One region of the Buttiauxella noackiae genome, then DNA from elsewhere that is predicted to be linked to it. Evidence: predicted binding sites of a transcription regulator. Region 1 holds the regulator's gene; each other region holds the start of a gene.
The links. The regulator Fur, encoded in region 1, represses iron uptake genes when iron is present. The targets are predictions, from matches to a motif close to ATAATAATGAGAACNACTATCAA.
Positions count from the first base shown of each region.

Region 1 (7,222 bases):
CAAAGCTTACGACGAAGATTATTCAGGTGATAAAAGCGGTATTAGCCTCTATAAAGCAGCAGCTAAATTTAAATACGGTCCAGTTTGGGCGCGTGGCGGTTACATTCAGCCAACCGGGCAAACCTTGCTCGCACCGCACTGGAGCTTCATGCCTGGTACTTATCAGGGTGCTGAAGCCGGTGCAAACTTTGACTACGGCGATTCTGGTGCGTTGAGCTTCTCCTACATGTGGACCAACGAGTACAAAGCTCCATGGCACCTGGAAATGGACAAGTTCTATCAGAACGACAAAAACACCAAAGTTGAATATTTACACTCTCTTGGCGCGAAGTATGACTTCAAAAATGATTTCATTCTCGAAGCGGCATTTGGGCAGGCTGAAGGCTACGTTGATCAGTACTTCACCAAAGCAAGCTACAAATTTGATATCGCCGGCAGCCCGTTAACAACCAGCTACCAGTTCTACGGCACGCGTGACAAAGTTTCTGATGGCAGCGTTAACGATCTGTACGACGGCACAGCATGGTTACAAGCTCTGACTCTCGGATACCGCGTGGGCCAGGTTGATTTGCGTCTTGAAGGAACTATTGTTAAAGCCGATGGCCAACAAGGTTACTTCCTGCAGCGTATGACCCCAACTTATGCATCTTCAAACGGTCGTCTTGATGTGTGGTGGGATAACCGCTCTGACTTCAACGCCAACGGTGAAAAAGCAGTATTTGCTGGCGCGATGTATGACCTGAGCAACTGGAATCTGGCAGGTTGGGCAGTGGGTGCTTCTTATGTGTACGCATGGGATGCAAAACCAAGCTCTAAACCAACCACTGACGGTTACTACGATGCTGATAATCGCCTGAAAGAATCTGCCTACAGCCTTGATGCATTGTATACCGTTCAGGATGGCCGTGCGAAAGGTACTCTGTTCAAACTGCACTTCACTCAGTATGACAACCATTCAGACATCCCAAGCTGGGGCGGTGGTTACGGCAACATCTTCCAGGATGAGCGCGACGTGAAATTCATCGTCATCGCACCGTTCACCATCTTCTGATTCGAATCCGGGCGTGAAAACGCCCGGTTTTTTTAAGGATATCAAGCATGAAAAAAATCATTCTGACTGTGGTGATGGCGTTAGGTTTGAGTGCATGTGCACAGCAACAACCTAAAACTGCTCCGGAAGATTCAAAGCTGAAACAAGCATATAGTGCCTGCATTAACACTGCAGAAGGTAACCCTGATAAAATCCAGGCCTGCCAAAGCGTGCTGAATGTACTGGGTCAGGAAAAAGAGCATCAAGAGTTTGCGAAGAAAGAAACCGTTCGCACACTGGATTACCAGAACTGCATTCAGGCAACACAAACGGGTAATGACCAGGCTGTTAAAGCTAAATGCGATAAAATCTGGCAGGAAATCCGCGCAAACAACAAATAGTTACCGTATTTGAGCAATAAAAAAACCGGTGAATTGTCTCACCGGTTTTTTTATAGGTGACATCCGGGTCAGGGATGTCAGGCTATGCAGATTACTTTTCGCTGATTTCGTGCGCGTTTTCGTCGGTACGGCAATCACCTTCAGCGCAATGACCGTACAGGTACAGGCTGTGGTTAGTCAGACGAATACCATGACGTGATGCGATTTCGCGCTGGCGGGCTTCGATTGAATCATCACTGAATTCAATAACTTTGCCGCAGTCCAGGCAAATCAGGTGGTCATGGTGATGCTGTTGCGTCAGTTCGAATACGGATTTGCCGCCTTCGAAGTTATGACGAGTCACAATGCCTGCATCATCAAACTGGTTTAATACACGATAAACTGTGGCGAGACCAATCTCTTCGCCCATATCAATCAGACGTTTATATAAGTCTTCCGCACTGACGTGATGGTTCACCGGCCCCTGCAACACTTCAAGGATTTTTAATCGCGGAAGCGTGACTTTCAGGCCGGCCTTCTTTAATGCGGTATTATTGTCAGTCATGCGGAAATTGTCCTGTTGCTTAACGATTCGCTCGGACTCAGGGTGAGCGTTAAGATGAATGCGTCTCATTATAGAACTGCCACTTCTAAATGGGAACCGCAAGTATTATGCATAATCAAGCTAAGAAATGGCGGTTGAGTCGCGATTTGATTGCCTTGTTAGCTATTTTGTCAGGAGTTCATTGTACAGGGACAAACTGGAAAGTTAAAAATTTGTAGCAATTATTTTAATCGGAAATAACTATCAATGCGGCGCAACCTAATAGTTGTGCCGCATCTGGAATCAGGCGTTGATGATATCAGCCAGGTTTAGTTCTTCAGAAACTTGTTTAACCCACTTCTGAACACGTTCAGCAGTAAGTTCAGGTTGACGGTCTTCGTCAATTGCCAGCCCAACAAAGTGGTCGTCGTCTGCAAGACCTTTAGACGCTTCGAAATGATAACCCGCCGTTGGCCAGTGACCGACGATAGCTGCACCACGCGGCTCAATGATGTCACGGATAGTACCTAATGCGTCACAGAAGTATTCTGCATAGTCTTCCTGGTCACCACAGCCGAACAGGGCAACCAGTTTGCCATTGAAATCAACTTCTTCCAGAGTTGGGAAGAAATCATCCCAGTCGCACTGCGCTTCGCCGTAGTACCACGTTGGAATGCCGAGAAGCAGAATGTCGAAGCCTTCCAGGTCTTCTTTGCTGCTCTTAGCAATGTCATGCACCTCAGCAACATCCTTACCGAGCTGTTTTTGAATCATTTTCGCGATATTTTCGGTGTTACCGGTGTCGCTGCCGAAAAAAATGCCTACGATTGCCATGAGTAAAATAACCTCTTGATACTTAATGGTATGGTGGCTGCTATTTAGCCACAGATAGGGCAATCATAGCAGAACACATCACAGTGCGGAAACTGCTATGACCCCGTAGTGCACAGTCTGCAAAATCTAACAGGGAAGCAGCATTAAAACTAACTGAGATGTTGCTTCAGTTGTTCGAGCAGCATCTCTTCAATCAATTCACTACGACTGATATTGCGCGCTTCAGCCAACTGATTGAGAGCATCTACCGCATCGTTATTGAGCTTTAGCTCCACTCGCTTCAGGCCGCGTACTTTATCGCGCTTGAGTTGGTTGCGTTTATTGATACGCAATTGCTCATCACGCGTTAGCGGATTGGTTTTTGGTCGCCCCGGGCGACGCTCGTCCGCGAACAGATCTAATGTAGTACGGTCCGTTTGTTCTTTTGCCATGATTAGACTACTGACAGGGAATTCAGGTGGCACGGAGCGGGGTGCTCTGGCGCATTTTAGCGCGCAATCATACATCAGCATGGCTTGCGCGCCAACGCGTTAGCCACATCTTGCGGCCAGTCGGTTTGTTTTTAATCAGTTTGTCGTTGTTGTGTCGATAAAACGATGGATTGCGCGCAAAACAGCATCAGGTTTTTCTGCGTGAACCCAGTGTCCGGCACCGGCAACCACATGAGCACGTGCCTGAGGAAACTGGGAAAGCAGTTGGCTACGATGTGATTCATCAACATAAGGAGATGCGCCGCCGCGAATAAATAGCGCCGGTTCGTTCCATGCGGGAATGTTTTCCCAGCCGACAATATGCTCATATTGCTCCCACAGCACCGGCACATTGAATTTCCATTCGCCATCGGCAAAGGATTTCAGTAAGAACTGAATGACACCTTCTTCATCAAGATGCTCGCGCATCACGGTCGCGGCCTGCTGGCGAGTTTTAACATCAGATGCGCTAACCGCATTAATCGCTGCGAAAATCTCATCATGGCGACGAACCTGATAATCCACTGGCGCGATATCAATCAGCACTAATTTATCAATACGTTCAGGGGCAATGGCAGTCAGTGCCATCGCCACTTTGCCGCCCATTGAATGGCCAATAATAATCGCTTTCTCAAAGCCAAATTCATCGAGCGTTTCGACCACATCCTGCGCCATTGCTGGGTAGTTCATCTCAGCGCTTCGTGGTGATAAACCGTGGTTGCGAAGATCGATTTGCAGCAACGTATGATCCTGCCCAAGGTCACGGGCCAGCACGCCCAGGTTATCAAGGCTACCAAAAAGACCGTGAATAAGGACGATGGGGGAATTACTAGTCGATTGTTGTGCAGTTTGCAGGCGAGCATTCAATTTCATGGCAAAGTTCTTTTTTTTTACTTCGTGTGGTTAGGGTATCATAACGGCATTCAGCCTTAGTGCCGCAAATTTCCAGTTTAGTCTGACTTTGTGGTGTGACAAAAGCCTGGCGCTACCCGAGGTTGGGATTTGTCCTTATAATCCCAATTACTTGCATTCAGAAAAGATATCGCACTGGATTAAGATGAAAACAATTGAAGTTGATGACGAGCTCTATCGCTATATTGCCAGCCACACGCAGCACATTGGTGAAAGCGCGTCCGATATTTTACGGCGCATGTTGAAATTTACCGCCGGCCAAACTCCAGCTACAACAGCAACTACCGGTCAGACGGCGGCAACGGCTGCTACACCTGCTCCGGAAGCCAAACCCGTAAATAAAGCACGCGATCGCGTTCGTGCGGTTCGTGAATTACTGCTGTCCGATGAATATGCGGAGCAAAAGAAAGCGGTTAACCGTTTTATGATGGTGCTTTCAACTCTTTATACACTTGATGCTCAAGCTTTTGGTGAAGCGACTGAATCGTTGCATGGTCGTACACGTGTCTATTTTGCAGGTAATGAACAGACGTTGCTGCAAAATGGAAACCAGACCAAGCCTAAGCATGTTCCAGGAACGCCATACTGGGTTATAACTAACACCAATACTGGTCGTAAATGCAGCATGATCGAACACATCATGCAATCAATGCAGTTCCCGGCGGAATTGATTGAAAAGGTTTGCGGCACAATTTAACACCTCGCGTCAGAAGGAAAGGCCAATGGCTAACCACCCTCGTGCAGGACAACCGGCACAACAGAGCGATTTGATTAACGTAGCCCAATTGACGGCCCAGTATTATGTACTGAAGCCTGAAGTGGGGAATAGCGAACACGCGGTGAAGTTCGGTACATCCGGTCACCGTGGTAGTGCGGCACGTCACAACTTCAACGAGCCTCACATTCTGGCAATTGCTCAGGCGATTGCAGAAGATCGTGCAAAAAATGGCATTACCGGGCCGTGCTACGTGGGTAAAGATACCCACGCGCTGTCTGAACCTGCGTTTATCTCCGTCCTGGAAGTGCTGGCTGCGAACGGTGTGGATGTCATTGTGCAGCAGGCGAACGGCTACACGCCAACGCCGGCCATTTCTCACGCCATTCTGACGCATAACAAAAATGGCGGTGCACAGGCAGACGGCATCGTTATTACCCCTTCGCACAACCCGCCTGATGACGGCGGTATCAAATACAATCCACCAAACGGTGGCCCGGCTGATACTAATGTCACAAAAGTTGTTGAAGATCGCGCTAATGCCTTGCTGGCTGCGGGTCTGAAAGACGTAAAACGCATTTCTCTTGATCAAGCTTGGGCAAGCGGCCACGTGCAAGAGCAAGATTTGGTGCAGCCGTTTATTGAAGGGCTGGTGGATATCGTTGATATGGCCGCCATCCAGAAAGCAGGCCTAAAACTGGGTGTTGATCCGCTCGGTGGCTCTGGCATCGAATACTGGCAGCGCATCGCGAAGCACTACAATCTTGATTTGACGATTGTTAACGATCATGTCGATCAAACTTTCCGCTTTATGCACCTTGATAAAGATGGCGCAATCCGTATGGATTGTTCATCCGAGTGTGCAATGGCTGGTTTGTTGGCACTGCGTGATAAATTCGACCTGGCATTTGCCAATGACCCGGATTACGACCGCCATGGTATCGTCACGCCTGCTGGCCTGATGAACCCAAATCATTATCTTGCTGTTGCGATTAACTATCTGTTCCAGCATCGCCCGCAGTGGGGCAAAGATGTGGCCGTGGGTAAAACACTGGTTTCTTCTGCGATGATTGACCGCGTTGTGAACGATTTGGGCCGTAAACTGGTAGAAGTACCGGTTGGTTTCAAATGGTTTGTCGATGGTTTGTTTGATGGAAGCTTCGGCTTTGGCGGCGAGGAAAGTGCTGGGGCTTCATTCTTGCGCTTTGACGGTACACCGTGGTCGACTGATAAAGACGGTATCATCATGTGCCTGCTGGCGGCAGAAATTACCGCAGTGACCGGTAAAAACCCGCAACAACATTATGATGAACTGGCTGCTCGCTTCGGCGCGCCAAGCTACAACCGTCTACAAGCCTCTGCTACCTCTGCGCAGAAAGCGGCACTTTCTAAACTTTCCCCGGAAATGGTTAGCGCAAGTACTCTGGCGGGAGATCCTATCACCGCACGCTTAACGGCAGCTCCAGGTAATGGCGCATCAATCGGCGGCCTGAAAGTGATGACCGAAAACGGTTGGTTTGCAGCCCGTCCTTCCGGTACGGAAGATGCGTACAAAATTTACTGTGAAAGTTTCTTAGGTGCGGAACATCGCCTGCAAATTGAGAAAGAAGCGGTAGAAATTGTCAGCGAAGTGCTGAAAAACGCGAAGTAATTCGTAGAATTGAAAAAGGTGCCGCAAGGCGCCTTTTTTGTTTGCCGAAGCTACAACATAAACCGATACCCAATCCCCGTTTCGGTCAGCAAATGCGTCGGGCGTGCCGGGTCGTTTTCCAGCTTCTGGCGTAAATGGCCCATATAAATCCGCAAATAATGGCTGTGCTCCACAGCGTTTGGTCCCCAGACCTGGTTTAACAACTGACGCTGAGTCAGAACTTTTCCATGGTTATTGATAAGGGTGGCAAGCAGGCGAAATTCGATCGGTGTGAGATGGATTTCCGTGCCTTCTCGGGTAATGCGGCGGTTCGCGAGATCAACGCTGATATTTGAAAACTGATAAACCGGATCGGGCTGCGCAAGGCTTGCATGGCGACGTAAGACGACTCGCAGTCTCGCTTGCAGCTCACCAATACCAAACGGTTTGCTGAGATAGTCATCGGCGCCGGCATCCAGGGCATCAATCTTCACTTGTTCGTCGCTTCGAGCTGAAAGCACCACAATCGGCGTCTGGCTCCATTGGCGAAAATCGCGGATAAAATCAATACCGTCACCATCGGGCAAACCGAGATCGAGAATGACTAAATCGGGTTTGCGCGTGGCGGCTTCCAGCAAACCGCGTTGCAATGTCTCTGCTTCATGTACGCGCAGCGATTCGGCTTCCAGCGCGGTGCGCAGAAAACG
Region 1 covers NZ_JPRU01000001.1:1,558,703-1,565,924, reverse strand. The annotation lists gene chiP (chitoporin ChiP) at 1-1,051, shown strand, start outside; gene chiQ (ChiQ/YbfN family lipoprotein) at 1,099-1,431, shown strand; gene fur (ferric iron uptake transcriptional regulator) at 1,523-1,975, opposite strand; gene fldA (flavodoxin FldA) at 2,258-2,788, opposite strand; gene ybfE (LexA regulated protein) at 2,938-3,219, opposite strand; gene ybfF (esterase) at 3,355-4,131, opposite strand; gene seqA (replication initiation negative regulator SeqA) at 4,316-4,867, shown strand; gene pgm (phosphoglucomutase (alpha-D-glucose-1,6-bisphosphate-dependent)) at 4,893-6,536, shown strand; gene kdpE (two-component system response regulator KdpE) at 6,587-7,222, opposite strand, start outside.

Region 2 (7,222 bases), 400 kb from region 1:
CTAATTTAAGCTTATCGGGACTCGTTCTTTTGCCGCCTACCCTGAACATGAATTATTTAGGCTATGAATTAAATGGCAGATAGCTTGCGTCATCCGCCATTAAGGATGCTAGAAAGCGTAATTAGCGCTTACAGAGAAGTTGCGCGGCGCACCGTAAACGATGGAACGGCTGTCGATGTTGGTGTCGTAAGTTTTGTCGAACAAGTTATCGAGGTTCGCCTGAACGGAGAGCGCCTTCGTGACTTGATAACGGGCAAACAAATCAACTAACGCATAACTGCCTTGTTCCGCACGGAAAGTACCGCCCGGTACTGGAACATCCGCCCACACATGGTCTTGCCAGTTGACGCCGCCACCGACAGTTAGCTCGCGCAGTGTTGGGATCCGGTAACTGGTGAACAATTTAACTGAAGTGCGAGGCAGGTTAGGGTTAACTGCTTTACCGTTGCTGTCTTCAGCAACATAGCGTGTCGCACCAAATGTCATCTGCCAGTCATCAGTCAGCGCACCGTTGATCTCAAACTCCACACCTTTACTTACGGTACCATCAGCTTCACGGTAGGCTGTCTCACCGTTGCTGTCAGGAATTACCATGCCAGTCGATTGTGCGAGGTTATCTTGTTCAATACGGAAGATGGCAAGAGAAGTGGTCAGACGGCTGTTCATCCAGTCAGACTTCACACCTGCTTCATAGTTATTACCGGTGATTGGGGTGAGGTAGTTACCTTGCTCATCACGTTCGGTTTGCGGTTTAAAGACTGAGGTATAGCTTGCGTAAGTTGACCAGTCATCATTGATATCAAACACCACACCGGCGTAAGGCGAGGTGTTATTTTTCTCAAGTTCCTGGGTCAGGGTATGCAGGTTGTATTTGGTATAACGTGCGCCAACGATCACGTGCAAAGGGTCGGCTAGAGTGATGCGAGTCGCCATATAGGCAGACTTCTGGCGAACCGTATCTTCCTGAGCGAGACTCAACGGCGTCCAGTTTGTTTCCGGGAAGTTACCGTCATAATCATTGTAATTACCTAACTGGGTATCGCTGATATTTTCCCAGGAGCTGTGATAGGTGTTGTTCTGTTTGGTGTAGCTGGTACCGATCATCAGTTCATGTTGGCGCCCTAAGAGCTCATAAGATCCATTGGCAAAGGTATCGAGAGCATCCACTTTGCGCTTACCGGTGTTGTAACCTGTGCCACCTACATATGGGTAGGATGCGCCATACGGGCTAACCATCATGCCGCTGTTTTTATCTACCAGTCCGTCCAGGTAAAGCTGCTTACTTTCGAGGTCCATTTCCGTGTGTGTCCCGTTCACCGTGAGCTGCCAGTCATTGGCAAACTTTTGCTTCAGGGTGACGAAGGTGCGCTGCGATTCTTTATCGTTGTAAGCCCAGTCAGGGGCCGTGCTGTAGCTGCGATCCGGATCAGTTTTGCTGCCATCGGTGTACCAGCGCGGAATGCCGCCCCATGTCGGACTGTTAACGTTGGTTTCCTGATAGTCATAACCGACTGAGAAACTGGTGGCCTCGGTCAAATCCGCATCGAGCACACCATAGAAGAATTTTTTCTTCTGATTGTAGCGGTCAAGCCAGCTGTCGTTATCCTGATAACCTGCAACCATACGGCCACGAACATTACCGTTGTCGGTCAATGGCGTAGACATATCAGCAACATAGCGCTGTTTATTCCAGCTTCCATACTCTGCTGATACGTTGGTCTGGAATTCACGACTATCGGCATGTTTACGCACCATATTGACGGCGGCTGAAGGGTTGCCGGAACCGGTCATCAGGCCATTAGCACCACGGACCACTTCAATCTGCTGATACATCGCGGTATCTGTCAGGGCGTCGCCCAGGTTCCAGCGCGATTCAAACAGCGTTGGGATGCCATCGACCATATAGTTATCTATTAAAAATCCGCGCGAGTAGAAGTTGCTGCGGTCGGAGTCGGCAACACTTTCTGATATGCCCGTGGTGTTTTTCAGTACATCGCCCAGTGACTGCAGATTCTGGTCCTGCATGCGCTGTTCGCTGATGATGCTAACGGACTGCGGAATATCACGCGGTACCAGCAACATTTTCGTTCCGCTGGTGGTGGTTTTAACACTGTAATCCTTCTCTTCTGTATCGAGTGTATTAGACACCGAGTTTTCGACAACCAGCGTTTCTTCTGCATTTTGAGTGGCAGAGAAAGCGGTAGAAGGAAGGAGTGCGAAAGCAATACAGGATGCCAGCATAGAAATAGCGCTGGCAGGTGCGCGCTGCCCATCCCTGGTAGAAATGGTTAAAGACATCTTAAACCCTTAATGAATTGTTGGAGGTTATGTCTCTGCGCCAAAGGAATCCGGTCGCGGAGTACATAGAGTGTTTGCGATTTTATTTATTTCATGCGAATAAAAATGAAAATGAGAAATATACTCATTCATTAACTGGCTGTAAACATATGTTACAGCTCAAATGAAATATCGTTTTAATCATGAGAAGTGCAGCGTTTACGAAAGATCTGAGAAGAAGGTTGCCCAAAGAGTGATAAAGAAATAATGGGTTGAGGTTGAAAGAGCACGAGTAACTCGCTCATACTCTTACGTTATGCCTTTAAGCCTGTGCGCGCAGCGACTTAAACGAGCAATTAGTCAGCAATTAATGAATAAAGGTAACGTCATGGCCGAAGAAACTATTTTCAGTAAAATTATTCGCCGCGAGATTCCGGCAGATATCGTTTATCAAGATGAGTTAGTTACTGCATTCCGTGACATATCGCCGCAGGCACCTACCCACATCCTCATTATTCCGAACATACTGATCCCAACAGTTAATGATGTCACTGCTGAGCATGAACTGGCGCTGGGGCGCATGTTGACCGTTGCTGCAAAAATTGCTGAGCAAGAAGGGATTGCTGAAGATGGCTATCGTCTGATCATGAACTGCAATCGTCATGGCGGGCAGGAAGTTTATCATATCCACCTGCATCTGCTGGGCGGTCGTGTGCTGGGGCCGATGCTGGCGCATAAAGGATAAGTTGATGAAAAATAAACCGCTGTTAACGCTACTGGCCGTCATTGTGATGGCTGGGTGTAGCTCCAAACCGGCTATCCCTGTCAATGATGGGCAAACGCTGGTCATGGAAGCATCTGTGCTTGCGGCGGGAGTCAGTGCTGAAAAGCCTGAAATTTCAACTGACAAGGGTGCCACTGTTTCTCGCAGCCGGCTATATAATGAACAGTCTAACCCCGTCATCATCAACTATCGTTTCTATTGGTATGACGAAAAGGGTCTTGAGATTCATCCTCTCGAGCAGCCACGTACGATTACGTTACCAGCGAAATCAAGCGTTTCGGTCTCATCCATAGCCAGTTATCCAGACGCACGTAAAGTTCGTCTTTCTCTCTCTTTGTAAGGGGTGAATTTTGATTAAGGGAATCTATCGTTATCTGGTTATTCTCGCTGCGGCGATGATTTTAACCGGGTGTATTAATCGTGGAGAAGCGCCTGCACCAGTGGAAGAAGTGAAACCTGTTCCACAGCAACCCGTAGAGCCGCCGCCAACTGTTCCAACAGTGCCAACTGTACCCACTCAGCCAGGCCCGATTGAACAACCACAACCTACCATTCCTGCAACACCAAAAGTGCGCAGCTACGATTGGGGCAGCACCATGCAGCCTATGGTTGGAAAAATGCTGCAAGCCGATGGTGTGACAGCCGGTGGCGTATTACTGGTGGACAGCGTAAATAACCACACTAATGGTTCACTGCAAACCAGCAAGGCGACAGAAGCACTACGTGGTGCGCTGGAGAACAATGCCAAATTTACCCTTGTTTCAGCACAACAACTTTCGTTGGCGAAACAGCAATTAGGGCTATCACCGCAAGACAGTCTTGGATCGCGCAGTAAAGCGATTGGCATTGCCCGTAATGTTGGTGCGCAATATGTGCTCTACAGCAACGCCAGCGGTAATGTGAATGCGCCGACGCTGAAAATGCAGTTGATGTTGGTACAAACTGGCGAAATTATCTGGTCAGGAAGCGGTGCTGTACAACAAACTCAATAATTCGACACTGCAACGTTTGATTGAGAAGTACCTTCCGGCGGCTCAGGCCGCCGGTTGCTTTTCTCATCTTCAGGGATTAAGCGGCGGCAGTCTGCATTTCAACCTTGGAACGGAAGAATATGTCGCCCGGCATCAGCTTACCGCGCCAATGCCTGGGGTTTCTCTCAGCAGACAGCATCGGGCTCTGAGACGCCTTCCTCCAGGAATAGGTCCTCGGCCCGTTTGTCTGGCTGAAGGCTGGCTTATCGTTGAATGGTTAAATGGGGAGGTGAAATCGGAACTCCCCTCACTGCAAATGCTCACTTCGTTACTGTATGATTTGCATCGTCAACACTGTTTTGGCTGGCGAATCAGTTTGTTGCAATTACTTGAGCATTATTGGCAAAACGCCGCATCAGAACGAAGAAGTTTGCTCTGGCTACGGTTGTTGAAAAAAATGAAGCGGCAAGGCGAACCTAAGCCGTTGCGTCTGGCACCGCTGCATATGGATATTCATGCCGGAAACCTGGTAAATCAGTCAGATGGTATCAAGCTTATCGACTGGGAATATGCCGGTGATGGGGATGTAGCACTGGAATTGGCGGCAGTCGCGCTGGCTAATAACATTGATTGCGAGCGGTTGGTTCATGCTTACGCGAAGTTAAGCCATATTCCATTACAAGTGCTAGTCCAGCAGGTTGCGCGTTGGCAGCCCTGGGTCATTATGCTGATGGCATCCTGGTATGAATGTCGTTGGTCGCAAACGCAGGATAAAACATTTTTAACTCTTGCAGATGAGGCCTGGAGCCTGCTGTGGAATAAGAATTGATAAAGAGAGGTTGATGTGGGTCCGGTAATGTTAGATGTGGCAGGCTTTGAGCTGGATGCCGAAGAGCGTGAAATTCTAAAACATCCACTTGTTGGTGGGCTGATTCTGTTTACCCGCAACTATCACGATGCTGAGCAACTGCGTGAACTGGTGCGCCAGATTCGTGAAGCTTCCCGCAATCGTCTGGTGGTTGCTGTTGACCAGGAAGGTGGCCGTGTTCAGCGTTTTCGTGATGGCTTTACCCTTTTGCCTGCTGCTCAATCTTTTGCTGCACTGCATGGTCTGGAGCAGGGCGGCAAACTGGCTGAGGAAGCGGGCTGGTTGATGGCGTGTGAAATGATTGCCATGGATATCGACATCAGCTTTGCGCCCGTGTTGGATATCGGCCATATCAGTGCCGCGATTGGTGAGCGTTCATATCATGAAGATCCGCGCAAAGCGCTGGCGATGGCGACTCGTTTTATAGACGGGATGCACGCAGCCGGTATGAAAACGACGGGTAAACACTTCCCTGGGCATGGCGCCGTCACTGCGGATTCTCATAAAGAAACACCTCGTGATCCGCGTGAAGAGGCGCAGATCCGCGAACACGATATGCAGATCTTCCGCACGCTGATTACCGACAACAAACTCGATGCGATTATGCCTGCGCACGTCATCTATACCGATGTCGATCCCCTTCCAGCCAGCGGTTCTCCGCATTGGCTGAAAACCGTGCTACGTGGTGAGCTTGGCTTTAACGGCGTTATCTTCTCTGACGATTTGTCGATGGAAGGCGCCGCGATTATGGGCAGCTATGCTGAACGTGGACAGGCATCTCTGGATGCAGGTTGCGATATGATCCTGGTCTGCAATAATCGTAATGGTGCGGTCAGCGTGTTAGATAACCTGTCTCCGGTCAAAGCAGAGCGTGTTACAGGTTTGTATCATAAAGGTTCATTTACCCGTCAGGAGCTGATGTCATCAGCGCGCTGGAAGGAAGCAAATCAGCAACTTGAGGCGCTGCATGAGCAGTGGCAAGCCCACAAGGCGGGTCTTTAACTCCTCGGGCCAAATGGCCTGAATTCGTGTGGTGAGGATGCAATGATTATCTATTTACACGGTTTCGACTCTAATAGTCCTGGTAACCATGAAAAGGTGCTGCAACTCCAGTTTATCGACCCGGACGTGCGGCTTATCAGCTACAGCACGCGGCATCCGAAACACGACATGCAACATCTGCTCAAAGAAGTCGACAAGATGCTGCAACTGAGTGCCGATGAGCGCCCACTGATTTGTGGCGTTGGGCTTGGTGGTTTCTGGGCGGAACGCATCGGTTTCTTGTGTGATATTCGTCAGGTGATTTTTAACCCGAATTTGTTCCCGCAAGAGAACATGGAAGGCAAAATCGATCGCCCTGAAGAGTACACCGACATTTCGACAAAATGCGTGCAAAACTTCCGTGAGAAAAACCGCGATCGTTGCCTGGCGATTTTGTCGCGTAATGATGAAGCGCTGGATAATACCCGCGCAGCAGAATTGTTGCATCATTACTACGAAATTGTATGGGATCAGGAACAGACCCATAAATTCAAAAATATCTCACCACATTTGCAGCGCATAAAAGCTTTCAAAACTCTCGGCTAGCCGGGGCTTAAAGATGTAAAAGTGAAAGGGTCAGCCATGTGCTGGCCCTTTTTGTTTATCTTTTCGGCATAAAAATTTGATGCACATCAATTTTGGTATGACCAATACACCATCCATGTTATTCTTTGGTCACATTAGTGAGTTTGTTTAGGTAACTTGTTGTTAATTAAATGCTATTTCCATAACCTTTAATTAACAATTGGTTAATATTTTAAGGGGGTCACTTTGACTACGCCATTAAGAAAGATTGTCATTGTCGGTGGTGGTGCTGGCGGACTTGAACTGGCCACTCAGCTCGGTAAAAAACTAGGCCGTGGTAAAAAAGCGAAAGTCACGCTTATCGACCGTAACCACAGTCATTTGTGGAAACCGCTATTGCATGAAGTCGCAACGGGTTCACTGGATGAAGGTGTGGACGCGCTTAGCTATCTGGCACATGCCCGTAATCATCACTTCCAGTTCCAGCTAGGTTCAGTGGTTGATATCAACCGTGAAAGCAAAACCCTGACGCTCTCAGAATTGCGTGATGATAAAGGGGAATTGCTGGTTCCTGAACGCAAAATCCCTTATGACACTCTGGTGATGGCGCTGGGTAGTACTTCCAATGACTTCAATACGCCAGGCGTGAAAGATAACTGTATCTTCCTTGATAACCCGCACCAGGCGCGTCGTTTCCACTCCGAAATGCTGAATCTGTTCCTCAAGTATTCTGCAAATCTGGGTGCCAGTGGCAAA
Region 2 covers NZ_JPRU01000001.1:1,155,823-1,163,044, reverse strand. The annotation lists gene fhuE (ferric-rhodotorulic acid/ferric-coprogen receptor FhuE) at 109-2,298, opposite strand; gene hinT (purine nucleoside phosphoramidase) at 2,666-3,022, shown strand; gene IX31_RS05305 (YcfL family putative periplasmic lipoprotein) at 3,027-3,401, shown strand; gene lpoB (penicillin-binding protein activator LpoB) at 3,457-4,053, shown strand; gene thiK (thiamine kinase) at 4,031-4,861, shown strand; gene nagZ (beta-N-acetylhexosaminidase) at 4,877-5,902, shown strand; gene ycfP (alpha/beta hydrolase YcfP) at 5,945-6,487, shown strand; gene IX31_RS05280 (NAD(P)/FAD-dependent oxidoreductase) at 6,713-7,222, shown strand, end outside.
Region 2: a site for Fur is predicted at 2,404-2,426, ahead of fhuE (ferric-rhodotorulic acid/ferric-coprogen receptor FhuE). Genes of this name have one in related genera too.

Region 3 (7,222 bases), 190 kb from region 1:
CGGTGCCGTTGGAGTCAGAAGCCGTAACCACGCGCGCACCCAGCGATAATGCTTTTTCAATGGCGTATTGCGCCACGTTACCGGAACCAGAAACGGCAACGCGCATTCCTTCAAAGCCCAGGCCATGACGCTTGAGCATCGCATCGGTGAAGTAGATAAGACCGTAACCAGTCGCTTCCGGGCGAATCAGGCTTCCACCGAACGACAACCCTTTGCCGGTAAATACGCAGGCCGTATTGTTGGAGAGTTTTTTCATCATCCCTGCCATAAAGCCAACTTCACGCCCACCAACGCCAATATCACCTGCAGGAACATCGGTATCCGGCCCAAGGTGGCGATACAGCTCCATCATCAGCGCCTGGCAAAAACGCATGATCTCACCTTCACTTTTGCCTTTCGGGTTAAAGTCGCTACCGCCTTTACCACCGCCCATTGGCAGTGTGGTCAGCGCATTTTTGAAGGTTTGTTCAAAGCCTAAGAATTTCAGAATCGAGAGATTCACCGAGGGGTGGAAACGCATCCCACCTTTAAATGGCCCGATCGCCGAGCTAAATTGCACGCGCCAGGCGCGGTTAACCTGCACCTGATTTTTGTCATCAACCCAGGTGACGCGGAACTGAATCACACGTTCCGGTTCAACCAGTCTCTCCAGTAAGGCTGAACGGCGGTACTGCGGATTTTGCTCCAGGAACGGCCACAGCGTGGTCATGACTTCGCGTACTGCCTGTGCAAATTCAGGTTGGTTTGGATCACGTTGTTGAACAGAGGTCAGGAATGATTCAAGGGAAAGCGAGTTTTCCATAGATTAATAAGTCCTTGTTATAAGCAATGTTATAGATGTGTTGTGTTACTTCGAATATAACATTCACTTATTACCGAGCCGCAAGCGATTTCTTTTTATTGCCACCCAAGCCGTATTAGCGTTATTAATTTCTCTGCGTCACCATTCCATATCACCATGAATGTATTGCCTTTTTTGTATGGTCCGAGCGAATGATTTAGGGTCAGAGTTAATCGCGTTTCATCTATTTTACTTATTGATGCATAAGAAAAATCAAAGTAACGACCCACATGGCGGAACAAGGCTTTGAATAAGCTTTCTTTTGCACAAAAGGCTATCGTTAACGCGTAGTGGTAAGGCCAGCGAGACTGGCGCAACAGCTCTTTTTCAGCGCAATCTATAATCCCACCATGAATTTCTTCGGCGATGTGCGGGGCAATAATTTCTTCATAGTCGATACCGATTCCCTCGCGCATATCCGCAGAATCAGTAATCACGGTCGATAATGCCACATTGCCGCTGTGCGTGACGCTGCCGGTGAATCCCGGTGGCCAGCAGGGTTCACGGTGCAGTCCGATTCCCGGCACATAATCATTTACGCCATGAAAACGCAGCGCTTCACAGGCCGCTATTCTTCCTGCGAGATGTTCGGCTTTGCGTTTAACAACAGAATTGGATAAGCGCTGGTGATGGGGTAGCCATAACAAATCGTTGGGCTGAAAGGTTGTGGCGTCAAAATCCACGCGGTAAACGCGTAAATGGGGGAGAAAGTCGAAATGGGAAAGTTGATATTGCATCGCTATCGCTTAAAAACGGTGGATGTCGCTCACGCTAATCCACCCAGGAACAGCTTTCTCGTAGGGCGGATAAACGCATGCGTCATCCGCCGAAAAGCCAAAACTTAGAAGTGGGTATTCACACTCACATAGTAAGTACGACCGGACTCGTTATAGGTCTCGGCACCTGCCCCGTACATATAACCGACAGCACCACCTGTTGTCTGGGCATTACCTGCGCGCCAGTGGCGTTTATCGAACAGGTTATCAATCCCCGTCGTCAGGCTGACGTTTTTGGTCGCGTCCCAGGTTCCGCTCAGTCCAACAATGCTATACGGGCTAACCTCGTTGGTTTCGGGACCTGTTGCCGGTTCACCTTTGTAGTTGTACTTCTTCGGCTGTTGTTTGCCGTACCACGTAAAGGTTGATTGCACAGAGATGTCCTGGCGAACCTGCCAGCTCAGGGTGGAGTTTAGCGTATATTCCGGAATAACGGACAGGCGCTCACCGGTCTCTTTATTCTTACTTTCCAACATGTAAGTGATGTTATTCGTCCAGTTCACCGTGTTGGAAACCGGTACGTTTAACGTGCCTTCCAGCCCTTCTACCAGCGCCTTAGGAATGTTTTCCCATTGGTAAATATCGGTTTTGGTTTTGCCAGAAGAAGTCTGGCCGATTGGCGCGTATCCCGCTTCGATTTTGTCTTTATAATCATTGCGGAACCAGGTGACCCCAGCGAGCCAGCCGTCACGTTTGAACTCAAGGCCGATCTCTTTGTTGACACTGGTTTCAGCTTTAAGATCTTCGTTACCCATCATGTAGCAGCCCACGCCGGTACCGCTTGCGTAGCAGCCCTGGCCTTTGCTGTAGAGGATGTAGTTTGGGTTAGTCTGATACAGGCTTGGCGCTTTATAGGCCTGAGCAATACCCATTTTCAGGGTGAAGTCATCACCCAAACCTTGAGACAGGTTCAGAGATGGGCTCCAGTTATTACCCACGATGCTGTGATGATCAAAGCGCAGACCCGGTGTCAACATGGTGCTGTCGGTCAGCTCCATATTGTCTTCAGCAAACAGTGAGAAGATCTCTGCCTGAGAATATGGGCTACGGTTGGTGCTGTTCGAACCTGGAATTGGGCCGCCCATAAAGGTTTGACCGTTCGATGACAAATCTTTCATCTTTTGCTGGTTCCATTCGGTACCCAGCGTCAGGTTTTGGTTAAACACGAAATCAATCGGGATATTCACTTCGCTATGCAATAACACATCGCTCAGATCGATATCGCTGAATTTATCGCTGGAGAAAATCCCTTCGGTGCCACCGGCCAGGCCTTCCTGCATACGCGAGTTGCGCGTGTGCTCGTACTGCACGTAGTTGCTGGTGGTCAAGCCGCTGTCCCAACCGCCGTTCCAGGTCAAAGAATAGTTCTGGCGATACAGACGGTTAGTCTCGTTGCCGTAGTTATCTTTCACAATCTGGTTGGTATTGGTGTTCTGGGTATCGCCGGAATAGAGGTTGCCCTGGCGGCTGTAACCCGCTTCCAGTTCCAGTGATTGCATTGGCGCAAAATCCCAACGCACGACGCCATTGATATCTTTGTTAATTACGCCTTCACGCCCGGCTGGCAGGGTGTCGGCATAAATACCGGTACGTTCAGACTGATGGCCCTGGTTGATGTCCCAGGCATCGGCCTGAGTTTTATCGAGGTTGCCGTACAAACGGAAGCTGAAATCCCCACCCAGTGGGCCGTTCAGGCTGAAGTTGGTGCGCTTAGTGGAACCTTCGTCTTTGTGCTCAGGGGCGTTGAGATAGGTGTTCCAGGTACCGTGCCATTCACCGTTGCCTTTTTTGGTGATGATATTGACTACACCACCTGCCGCACCGTTACCATAACGCGCCGCTGCCGGGCCACGAATCACTTCAATACGTTCGACCATTTCTGGTGGCACCCAGCTTGCATCACCGCGTGTATCACGTTCGCCACGCCAGCCAAGTCGTACCGAGTTGCGACTGCTCACCGGTTTGCCATCGATCAGAATCAGGGTGTTTTCCGGGCCCATACCGCGAATATCAATTTGACGTCCATTACCGCGTTGGCCACTGGTGGAGTTACCGGTCAGGTTAACGCCGGGCATAGTGCGGACGATTTCGGAAATATCACGCGCTGGTGGGCGTTTTTTCAGCTCTTCAGCGGTGATGGTTGAAACGCCTGGAGCCTGTAAATTTTGTGCGGCGGCGGTGACAACCAGAGTGTCTTCGTCAGCGTGATTTTGTGTGTCGTCATTGTTGGCAGCAGCGGTCTGAGCCGGTGCTGGTGCTGCTTGTTCTGCCGCAAAGGCAGGTGAAGCGACACCGTATATTCCCAGATTGATCAGCACAGCGAGGGAATAGTTAATTTTCTTATTCATTATGGCGGCCTGCTTTTCCGCTGGGCCCGGTGTCATTCCATTCCCTAAAGGGATCGGGCGCAGCATGGATGTTACGAAGCGATACCGAAACTGTCTGCAACAGCCCCGAAATGAGGGAATCGTGCGTTCAAGTCCGGCAATTAATTGTTTTTGCACCAGGAAGCTGGTAGCCCAAAGCGCGGAAATACGCTATTGCAAATGCAAATAATTATCAATAGTATTATCAATATATTTCAGGCTTGTTGATCGTTATCAATAATTTCAGAAGGTTATGTTTGAGTGACGCATTTGCTGACAGGAAGTGAGAGCTGGTGGCAGGAAAAACAGGCACAAGGGATCCCCGCCGTCACTTTTGAAAGTGACGGTCTGTGCGAGGTGACTTTTCTGTGGCGTGACCCCGAGGGCTGCGAGCAAACCTCTCCGACAAAGCGAGTCTGGATTTACATCACTGGCGTGACCGATCACCACCAGAGCTCGCGCCCGCAATCGCTCGAACGTATTGCTGGCACTAACGTCTGGCAATGGCAAACGCAGCTAACTGCTACATGGCGCGGCAGTTATTGCCTCATTCCAACAGACAGCGAAGATGATTTCCCTGCAGAGGCTTTTGACGGCATCGTGCCGGAGCGCATGGCGCTGCGTGAAGGCTGGCGGAAACTGCTGCCACGTGCGATTGCCGACCCGCTAAATCCTGAAAGCTGGCTCGGTGGGCGAGGGCATCCGATGTCAGCACTCCATCTTCCTGATGCACCAAAGCAAACTGGTTGGGATAAACCATTCACACCGTATAACGCTCCCCAACATATTTCCTGGCTGAGTGTCCGCCTGAAAAACCAACGTAGTGTATGGATTTTTGCAACCGGTGACGCGCAGCCTGAGCAGCGCCCATTGGCGATATTACTCGACGGCCAATTCTGGGCTGAAGGGATGCCAGTGTGGTCTGCACTTCAGGCTCAAACAGATGCCGGAGTATTACCTCCCGCCGTTTATGTGTTGATTGATGTTATCGACAATGCCACTCGCAGTGGTGAACTGCCCTGTAATGCGCAGTTTTGGCTGGCAGTACAAGAAGAATTACTACCGCATCTGCGCACGGTTACCCGCTGGAATGAAAATCCAGAAACCACGGTGGTCGCCGGGCAAAGCTTTGGTGGGCTTTCCTCGCTTTATGCCGCACTTCACTGGCCTGAACAATTTGGCTGTGTGCTGAGCCAATCAGGTTCTTACTGGTGGCCACGTCGCGAAAATAACCAGCAAGGCGGGCAGTTGATACGGCAACTGGAAGACGGGCTTGCGTGTGAAAAACCGCTGCGTATCTATCTTGAGGCAGGGGTCAGAGAGCCTCTCATTCATCAAGTTAATCAACGAATTTACCCCTTACTACAACAAACACAGCGAGCTGTTTTCTACCGTCAGGTTGATGGTGGGCACGATGCGCTTTGCTGGCGAGGCGGTTTAATTGACGGTCTCACCTGGCTTTGGAAAGCGCCTTAAAGATTGGAGTGAACTATGGAATTCAGTAACCCTTTCGACTCGTTGCAGGGCCATTTTTTTATCCTTAAAAATGCGCAGCAACAGTTAAGTTTATGGCCGGAGCATTGTGCTTTACCCGATGGCTGGCAGGTGGTTTGTGAACCCGCATCAAACGATGAATGTAACCGCTGGCTGCTCGCCAACTGGGGCAGTCTTCAACCCGCTTCCTTTGCAAAAGAAGAGGTGAGTGGTGAGTGAATTCATGATGACTCCAGCACGGGAACAACAGATCAAAACCATGCCGCTTGTGGCAGCACAGCCCGGAATCTGGATGGCAGATCAGCTGTCACAACACTCCAACATGTGGAGCGTGGCACACTATGTTGAGCTAAATGGAGAACTCAACGAAGCGTTATTGTGCCAGGCGATAGTGGCAGGAATGAAAGAGGCCGATACCCTTTGCATGCGCTTTAGCGAAGTGGACGGCGAAGCGCGCCAGTGGGTCGATCCTGATGCCTCGTTTGTTGCGCCTCACTGTGTTGATCTGCGCAACCAAATCGATCCGATCGCTGCCGCACAAGCGATAATGCGCGACGATCTCGAAGGGGATTTGCGCATTGCCAGCGGCAAGCCGCTTTACCATCATCAACTGCTGCGTATCTCAGATACACGCTGGTTCTGGTATCAACGTTTTCATCATTTAGTGGTCGATGGCTTTAGTTTCACCGCTATTACCCGCCGTATTGCCAATATTTATAGCGATTTGTGCCAAAACCAGGTGCCTGAACCCACGCCATTTACTCCGTTTAGCGAAGTAGTTGAAGAATACGAGCATTACCGCAAAACGGATGCCTGGCAGCGTGATTCTGCCTTCTGGATAAGCAAAGCTAAACAGTTGCCACCGCCGGCCACTTTGTCAACCAAACCGCTTACCGGGCAAGGGGTGACCACAAAACTGATTCGTCAGACGTTACGTTTTGAGTCTGCTGATTTTCATGCACTGGTTGAAAACGCTCGCCTGCAAAACCTGACAGCCGCCGATATGGCGTTAGGGCTGGTGGCGTTGTGGCTCGGGCGTTTAAGTGGTCGCAATGAGTATTCCGCCGGTTTTATCTTTATGCGCCGCATGGGTTCCGCCGCACTTTGTGCCACCGGCCCGGTGCTGAATGTATTGCCGTTTGGTGTGCGTATTGAATCCGACTACACCCTTGCCAGCCTTGCGACAAACCTTGCCAAAGAACTGAAAGGTTTACGCCGTTACCAGCGTTACGATGCTGAACAAATCCAGCGCGATTTGGGGCTGATCGCAAATGGCGAACCGCTGTATGGCCCAGTACTAAACCTGAAAATGTTCGATTACCGCCTCGATTTCAATGGTATCGAAGGCATCACGCATCAACTGGCTTCCGGCCCGGTGCGAGACCTGGAAATTGCGCTATACATCAGCGAACAAGGTGACTTCTCCCTTGAAATGCTGGCGAATGCCGAGCGTTACAATGCGCAAACTTTGCAGCAGCATATTGCGCGTTTGCCGCTTCTATTGCGCCAGTTTGCGACCAATCCTGCATTACGATGCGTGGATGCCCAATTGCTGCATCAGTCTGAAATTGAACTGCTGGAAAGCGTAAATGCCACGCAAACTCCTGTCCCTGCGACAACATTAAGCCAGCTGATTGCGAAGCAAGCGCTGCGCACACCAGATGCTCCGGCACTGGCGGACGAAAACCACCAGTTCAGTTATCGCGAGATGCGTGAACAGGTTCAGGCATTGGCGAGTGAGCTTC
Region 3 covers NZ_JPRU01000001.1:1,747,772-1,754,993, reverse strand. The annotation lists gene gdhA (NADP-specific glutamate dehydrogenase) at 1-802, opposite strand, end outside; gene IX31_RS08005 (4'-phosphopantetheinyl transferase family protein) at 898-1,578, opposite strand; gene IX31_RS08000 (TonB-dependent siderophore receptor) at 1,683-3,965, opposite strand; gene fes (enterochelin esterase) at 4,245-5,459, shown strand; gene IX31_RS07990 (MbtH family protein) at 5,475-5,696, shown strand; gene IX31_RS07985 (enterobactin synthase subunit F) at 5,704-7,222, shown strand, end outside.
Region 3: a site for Fur is predicted at 4,164-4,186, ahead of fes (enterochelin esterase). Genes of this name have one in related genera too.